Regions from separate parts of the Marinobacterium sp. YM272 genome, predicted to be linked through region 1. Evidence: predicted binding sites of a transcription regulator. Region 1 holds the regulator's gene; the other holds the start of a gene.
What was found. Region 1 encodes PhoB, which activates phosphate uptake and scavenging genes when phosphate is short. Its sites were predicted from a motif close to TGTCATANNNNTGTCANA; they were not measured.
Positions count from the first base shown of each region.

Region 2: the regulator PhoB is predicted to act here: its motif matches at 1,316-1,333, upstream of ACQUQP_RS03330 (choice-of-anchor I family protein).

Region 1 covers NZ_CP194171.1:326,225-329,645, reverse strand. The annotation lists gene cysZ (sulfate transporter CysZ) at 1-470, shown strand, start outside; gene phoR (phosphate regulon sensor histidine kinase PhoR) at 467-1,771, opposite strand; gene phoB (phosphate regulon transcriptional regulator PhoB) at 1,804-2,499, opposite strand; gene ubiA (4-hydroxybenzoate octaprenyltransferase) at 2,614-3,421, opposite strand, start outside.
Region 2 covers NZ_CP194171.1:706,188-709,608, reverse strand. The annotation lists gene ACQUQP_RS03330 (choice-of-anchor I family protein) at 1-1,209, opposite strand, end outside; gene ACQUQP_RS03325 (amidohydrolase family protein) at 1,634-3,007, shown strand; gene ACQUQP_RS03320 (GlcG/HbpS family heme-binding protein) at 3,019-3,421, shown strand, end outside.

The DNA of each region.
Region 1 (3,421 bases):
TTCTGTCGGAGATGGTGGAGCGCAAGCTGCGTGGCACGGTGAGTACCGATGAAGGCTGGTCGGAGCTGGTGAAAATGATTCCCCGCTCGCTGCAGCGCGAGGTGGCCAAGCTGATGTACTACCTGCCCCGGGTGCTGATCCTGCTGGTGCTGAGCTTTATCCCGGTGATCAACCTGGCGATGCCCTTTGTCTGGTTCCTGTTCGGTGCCTGGATGATGGCGATCCAGTACTGCGACTATCCGATGGATAACAACAAGGTGAGCTTCGGGGAGATGAAGCGCCTGCTGAAATCGCAGCGCTTCACCGCAGTGGGCTTTGGCTCGGTGGTGCAGGTCGGCATGCTGATACCGCTGGTGAACCTGCTGATCATGCCCGCAGCCGTGGTCGGAGCGACCATCTACTGGGTAGAGGAACACAGCGAATTGAAAACAGCGGGTGCGTCAGCCACCGGAAAGGTGGTGACGCGCTAGTTGCTGACCGCCTCGATCACCGGGCGAACCATATCCGGCGGGAAGTGGCAGGTGAAGGTGCTGCCCTCGCCGGTTTTGCTTTTGATCGTCAGGTGAGCGCCATGGCGCATCAGCACGTGCTTGACGATGGCAAGCCCAAGGCCTGTACCACCACTGGCTGAAGAGCGGCTCTCATCGACTCGGTAGAAGCGTTCCGTGAGGCGGGGGATATGAATCGGATCAATGCCGATACCGCTGTCCTTGACCGAGAAATGCCCCCCTTTATCATCCACCCACCAGCGAATGCTGATCTCGCCAGGACCTGGAGTGTAACGCACCGCATTGAATACCAGGTTGGAGAGCGCACTGTGCAGTTCCAGCTCCTGGCCCAGCAGCTGGTAGCCGGGCTCGATCTCCACCTGGAAATGGTGGGCGCGATCCCCTGACAGCTCCTCTGCATCGCGATGAATCTGCTCGATCAGCCGTTGGATCCCCACCGGGTGCAGATCGGTGATGTGTTCGGTGGCTTCGAGCCTGGAAAGCAGCAGCAGGTCCGCCACCAGACGTTCCATCCGCGTGGTCTGGTGCTGCATCTGCGACAGCCCGCGATGCAGCGGTCGCGGCAGATCCTGTTCAAGAAAGGTCTCCACGTAGCCGTGAATCACGGTCAACGGGGTGCGCAGCTCGTGGGAGGCGTTGGCGACGAAGTCCTGACGGGTCTGCTCCAGTTTCACCAGTCGGGTGACGTCCCGGGATACCAGTACCCGGTCTCCATCGCCGAAACGGCTGATCTGATGCTGCAGGAAAGTATGAGAGTTTATCGGCGAGACCAGCTGCAGTGGTTCCTGGTACTGCTCTTTCTGGTAGTAGCGGATAAAGCGGGGGTCACGCGCCAGGTTGAAGATCGACTTGCCACGGTCGCTGTCCTGGAACCCAAGCAGGGTTTCCGCGGCCTTGTTCCACCACTCCAGGTTGTTGTCGCGATCGATGATGACGATGGCATCGAAGAGCGATGCGGTGCTCTGCTGGAAGCGGCTGATCACCGCTTTGAGCTTGTCTTCGCGGGCGACAGCGCGTTTGCGGCGTCTTGCCAGCTGATCCAGCAGATCACCCCAGAGGCCGGTGCCTTCCGGTGGCATATCGTCTGCTTCCCGGGATAACCAGCTCATCACTTTGTTGAACTGGCGCGCGTGATAGATGCTCCATGCCAGCATGCTCAGCGCCAGGCCCCAGCCCGGATAGGAAAGCAGGGCTCCGGCGCCCAGCCCTACCAGGGCTGCTCCGATCAGGGGCAGGTTCATCGGTGTGCGTGTGTGACGCATAAAACCTCGTGTCCGTTGGCCGCGGCTGGGGTTCAGGCGACCTGAGAAGAGAAGCGGTAGCCGGTACCGCGAACGGTTTGTACGAGGTAATCATGACGTTCGCCAAGTGCTTTGCGCAAGCGGCGGATATGCACATCTACGGTGCGTTCTTCGACATAAACGTTTCCGCCCCAGACCATGTCGAGTAACTGGCTGCGGGAGTAGGCGCGATCCTGGTGGGTCATGAAAAACTGCAGCAGGCGGAACTCCGTCGGCCCAAGCTCGACCGGTGATGAATCGGCGGTAACCCGGTGGGAAACGGGATCGAGGCAAAGGCCGTCAACGGTGACCGGCTCTTCCACGCCCTTGGGGGTAGCCCGGCGCAGTACTGCTTTGAGTCGGGCAACCAGCTCGCGCGGTGAAAACGGCTTGATAATGTAATCGTCGACGCCGGCCTCGAGGCCCTTCACCTTGTTGTCCTCGTCGGTCTTGGCGGTCAGCATGATGACCGGGATGTCCGCGGTAACCTCATCCTTGCGCAGGCGGCGGGCGAATTCGACCCCGCTGGTACCCGGCATCATCCAGTCCAGCAGGACCATGTCCGGCTTATGATCCAGGATGAGCGCGTGGGCCTCCTGGGCATTTTCCGCTTCCATACATTCGTAGCCGGCCATCTCAAGCGCTACGGCAATCATTTCCCTGATCGGAGCTTCATCGTCAACGATCAAAACCCGTTTTGATGCAGACATGCGTCACTGCCTCTGAAATTTCTGCTGTTGTGAATCGCGACTATTACAAGACGTTTGCGTTACACAAATATGACAATAGCAGAATCAGGCGACTTAAGGTCGGGATAGCGCTCTTTAGGCCAGCGCGTAATCGGCGATGATGCCCACAAGTACCAGTAATTCGGCCCAGTGGTTGTTCAGAAACGCCTTCAGGCAGGGCATGCGTTCGCGCTCGCGGATCAGCCACTGCTGGTAGATAAACAGCACGGCAGCGCCGAAAAGCCCCAGATGGAACCAGACGCCAAGTCCCGCCATGGCGCCGACGATCAGCAGCAGCATCAGGGCGGCGATATGCAGCAGGCCCACCATCAGCCGGTCATGGCGGCCAAACAGGACAGCGGTGGATTTGATGCCGATTTTCAGGTCGTCGTCCCGGTCCACCATCGCGTACATGGTGTCATAGGCCACGGTCCAGGCCAGCTTGGCGAGGAAAATGACCCAGGCGATCAGTGGCAGCTGCTCCTGTACCGCCGTAAACGACATCGGAATCGCCCAGCCGAATGCGGCGCCGAGAAACACCTGGGGCAGATGGGTGTGGCGTTTCATGAACGGGTAGATAAAGGCCAGCGCCAGGCCCGCGAACGACATCAGGATGGTCATCTGATTGGTGAACAGCACCAGCGCAAAGGCGGCCAGCATCAGGCCGGCAAACAGGCTCAGTGCCTCTTTTTCGCTGACGCGGCCGGTGGCCAGGGGGCGGTCCTTGGTACGCTTCACGTGGGCATCGAAATGGCGGTCGGCGTAATCGTTGATCACACAGCCGGCGGAGCGGGTCAGCCACACCCCCATTGAGAAAATAATCAGCAGGTGCAGGGGCGGCACACCCTCAGCTGCGATCCACAGCGCCCAGAGCGTGGGCCAGAGCAGCAGGTAGGTGCCGATG
Region 2 (3,421 bases), 380 kb from region 1:
CGTTTTTTCGAACGCATCACCGGAATCCCAGACCAGCTCCGCGTCACTGTTCCAGACGGAGAAGGAACGGGCACCGTAGGAGTACAGTTTTTCGAAAGCCCCATCACCGTCTTCATCACCGCGGGAGGTTGTGATCTTGAGGCGACCCAGATTCTCTTCCTGCTGCAGCTTTTCCAGGCTCATGCCGCGGAAGTTTTTGAACGCTTCCTCGTCCAGCACCAGGTCTTCGACACGCGCTTCTTCGGAGTAACCGTCGTAGTCGCGGGCGTCACCCTCGTTAGCCGAAAGGATGTAGACCTGATCATCGATCACCAGCGGCGCGATCGCATCCGGCATGTACATGCCCAGCACCGGCCACTTTTTCATGTTGATGGCATCATCCTTGTTGCTGGCATCCAGGGTGTTGTGTGACAGCAGATGATCCTTGAAGCCCAGGCTGACCACATCGGTCACTTCTGCGTTGGCGATATCGACAATCGCCAGGGCGTTGTTTTCCTGCAGGGAGACCCAGGCGGTGCTGGAGTCCGGCGATACCGCGATATATTCCGGCTCCAGATCCTTAGCAACCGTCGCACCGGGGCCGAAAACACGCACATCACCGGTCAGTTCGGCTGGATCGTTGAACTGGGTGAAGCCTGCAGTTTTAACCTGCCAGTTCTGGGTATCGATGATGCTGACCGAGCCTTCCGGATCAACGGTATAGGCATCGTTCGGCTCGCCTTCATTGGCAACCAGCAGGTAAGCGCCATCCGGCGTAAAGGTGAGCATATCCGGCAGGGCACCAGCAGTGATGCTGCGCTCATGGTTGCCGTCCAGATCGAAGATCACGACGGAACCTGCAGCCTGCTTGTTATCGGCCTCAACCGCGACGGCGACCCAGCCGCCATACACCGCCACGCTGTTCGGACCGCCACCATAAACCGACAGGTCGATTTCGGTTACGATGCCACTCTCTTTACTCATCGGCGCCAGCTCACCGCTATCGCTGACATCGAGAATACGCAGCTTGTTGTCACTACCGTTGGTCACGTAAAGGCGCTTGGCCGATTCGCTGTAGGCCGCAATCTCGGTACAGCCTTCGCCGTCTTCATCACCACAGATCTCTGTAAAATGACCCACTCGCGTGAAAGAGATATCAGCTTGTGCAGCCCCGGCAAAGGGAAGAGCGATCGCGACTGACAGCGCGGATGCAAGGAGAGAAGGCTTCATGGTCGGTCCATCCGTTATGTTTTTTAAAAAGGTCAGCCGCATAGCCTGAACATAAAAGATGACAATATGGTTATTGTTTAGCCAACGGCAGACGGTTTAACCCCCTGATCATCAACTTGTCACACAAGGCCCGATCCATAGGTCCCAGGATGATCTTCATCCCGCATCTGCCCCTCCCGCTCTTTGCGGGCATCGCTCTTTTCGAAATCCCGCCCCGCGTGTGAACCTCCGCCAACCGGAGTGTCAGGAACCCAGGCCCGCCATCGTCGTTGACGATGACTGCTACCCGGACTGTCGATTGGTCAGCTCCCCCTGAGGATGCGATCTTACCGAACCTGCGGGCCGAAACCTTTGGCACAACACCAACCGGATCCGGTTCGGCCTAACACCCTGCTAAAACTAAAAAAATAACAGGATCTTTCAGATGCCACGTACCCACGTTCTCTGTCAGCAGCTGTTCACCGGGCTGGAGGATAACGTCCGCCGCGACCAGACCCTGGTGATCGAAGACGGCGTGCTCAGCTATACAGGACCTGCCGCCGAGGCGCCCGCGCAGGCACCCGGCGATGAAGTGATCGACGCAGGCCAGCATTTCGTGATGCCGGGACTGATTGATGTGCACACTCACCTGGTCTTCGGCAACGCCAAAAGCGAAGAAGATATCGATCTGCACGTATCACCCGAATTTCGTGCACTACGCGGACTCTTCTTTACCCAGCATGTGCTCGCCGCCGGTTACACCTCGGTGGTGGTTCCGGGCGATGCCGGTCAGTGCAGTATCTCAGTACGCAACGCCATCGATGCCGGCATGTTCACCGGCCCTCACATCGCCGCCAGCAGCAATGTCATCGCCAACCGGCAAAGCCTCAACGACTGGTTCCCAAGCTGGGTTGGCACCCCGGAATACTTTACCGGCCGCCTCTGCGCCACCAGGGAGGCTCAGATCGCCGAAATCCGACGTCAGGCGAAGGACGGCGTCGATGTCATAAAAATCGCCATGGATGGCACTCATCGACGCGACAACGGCGAGCATATCGCCGCTTTCACCGAGGACGAAACCCGCGCCATGGTCGACGAGGTTCACCGCCTGGGGAAAAAGGTGGCGGTTCACGCCTACGGCCGCGAAGCGGTGCTCTACGCCGCCCGCGCCGGCGTCGATGTCATTTTCCATGCTTTCTTTCTGGATGAGGCCTGTATCGAGGCGATCCTGGAGTCGGGCAGTCACCTCGCACCGACCTTCACCATGCTGGCCAATAATGTCGAGTTTGCCGAAGACTACGAGGCATCGACCCGGTCGGGCTACGCCGAGATGCAGCGTCGGGTCATCGACATCGGCTGTCGCAATCTCAGGCGTGCGCACGAGGCCGGTGTCCCCTTCATGACCGGCAGTGACTCGGGGTTTGCCATCACGCCCTACGGCGAATGGCACGCAAGGGAGATCGAAATCCTGGTCGACTGGCTCGGTTTTACGCCAGCAGAGGCACTGCGCGCCGCCACTTCGGTATCAGCGAAAATGCTGCCGGCAAGCAGGAGGGTTGGCGCGCTGGAAGTCGGACGGCAGGCAGACTTCATCCTGGTGGAGGGCTCGCCGCTCGACGATGTGAGGATTCTGCAGGAGCGCGACCGTATCAGGGGCGTTTTCCTCGGCGGCCGACGCGTCGAGTCCAGGGTGCCGGGATACGATCCAAACCGGGTCAGCGATTTCAACACCGTCAAGTGGTCCGAACTTCACACCCGGGCACGTGCTATGTCACTTGGCAAACGCTCCGCTACAGGCAACCCGCTGCAAGATATGTAAGGAGATCGATGATGAACAGACTGACACTGGAAATGGCCTCCGCGCTGGTAGACGCAGCGCTCGCAGAAGCGCGCCGGCTTGAACTGGCGCCGATCTGTGTCGCCGTACTGGACGCTGGCGGACACCTGCTGACACTTAAAAGAGACGAGCGCGCCAGCCTGCTGCGTCCGCAGATCGCCATGGGCAAGGCCTCGAGCGTACTGGGCATGGGGTTTGGCGGGCGGGAACTTGCGCGCCGTGCGGAGAAAATGCCGGCGTTCTTTAACGCGCTGAGTGACCTCTCCGGCGGAAATATGGTTCCGGTCGCGGGCGGCCTGCTGTTACGAAACGCCCAGGGCGAGGTTCTCGGCGCCATTGGCATCAGCGGCGATACCTCGGACAACGACGAGCGCTGCGCGATTGCGGCTGTCTCAT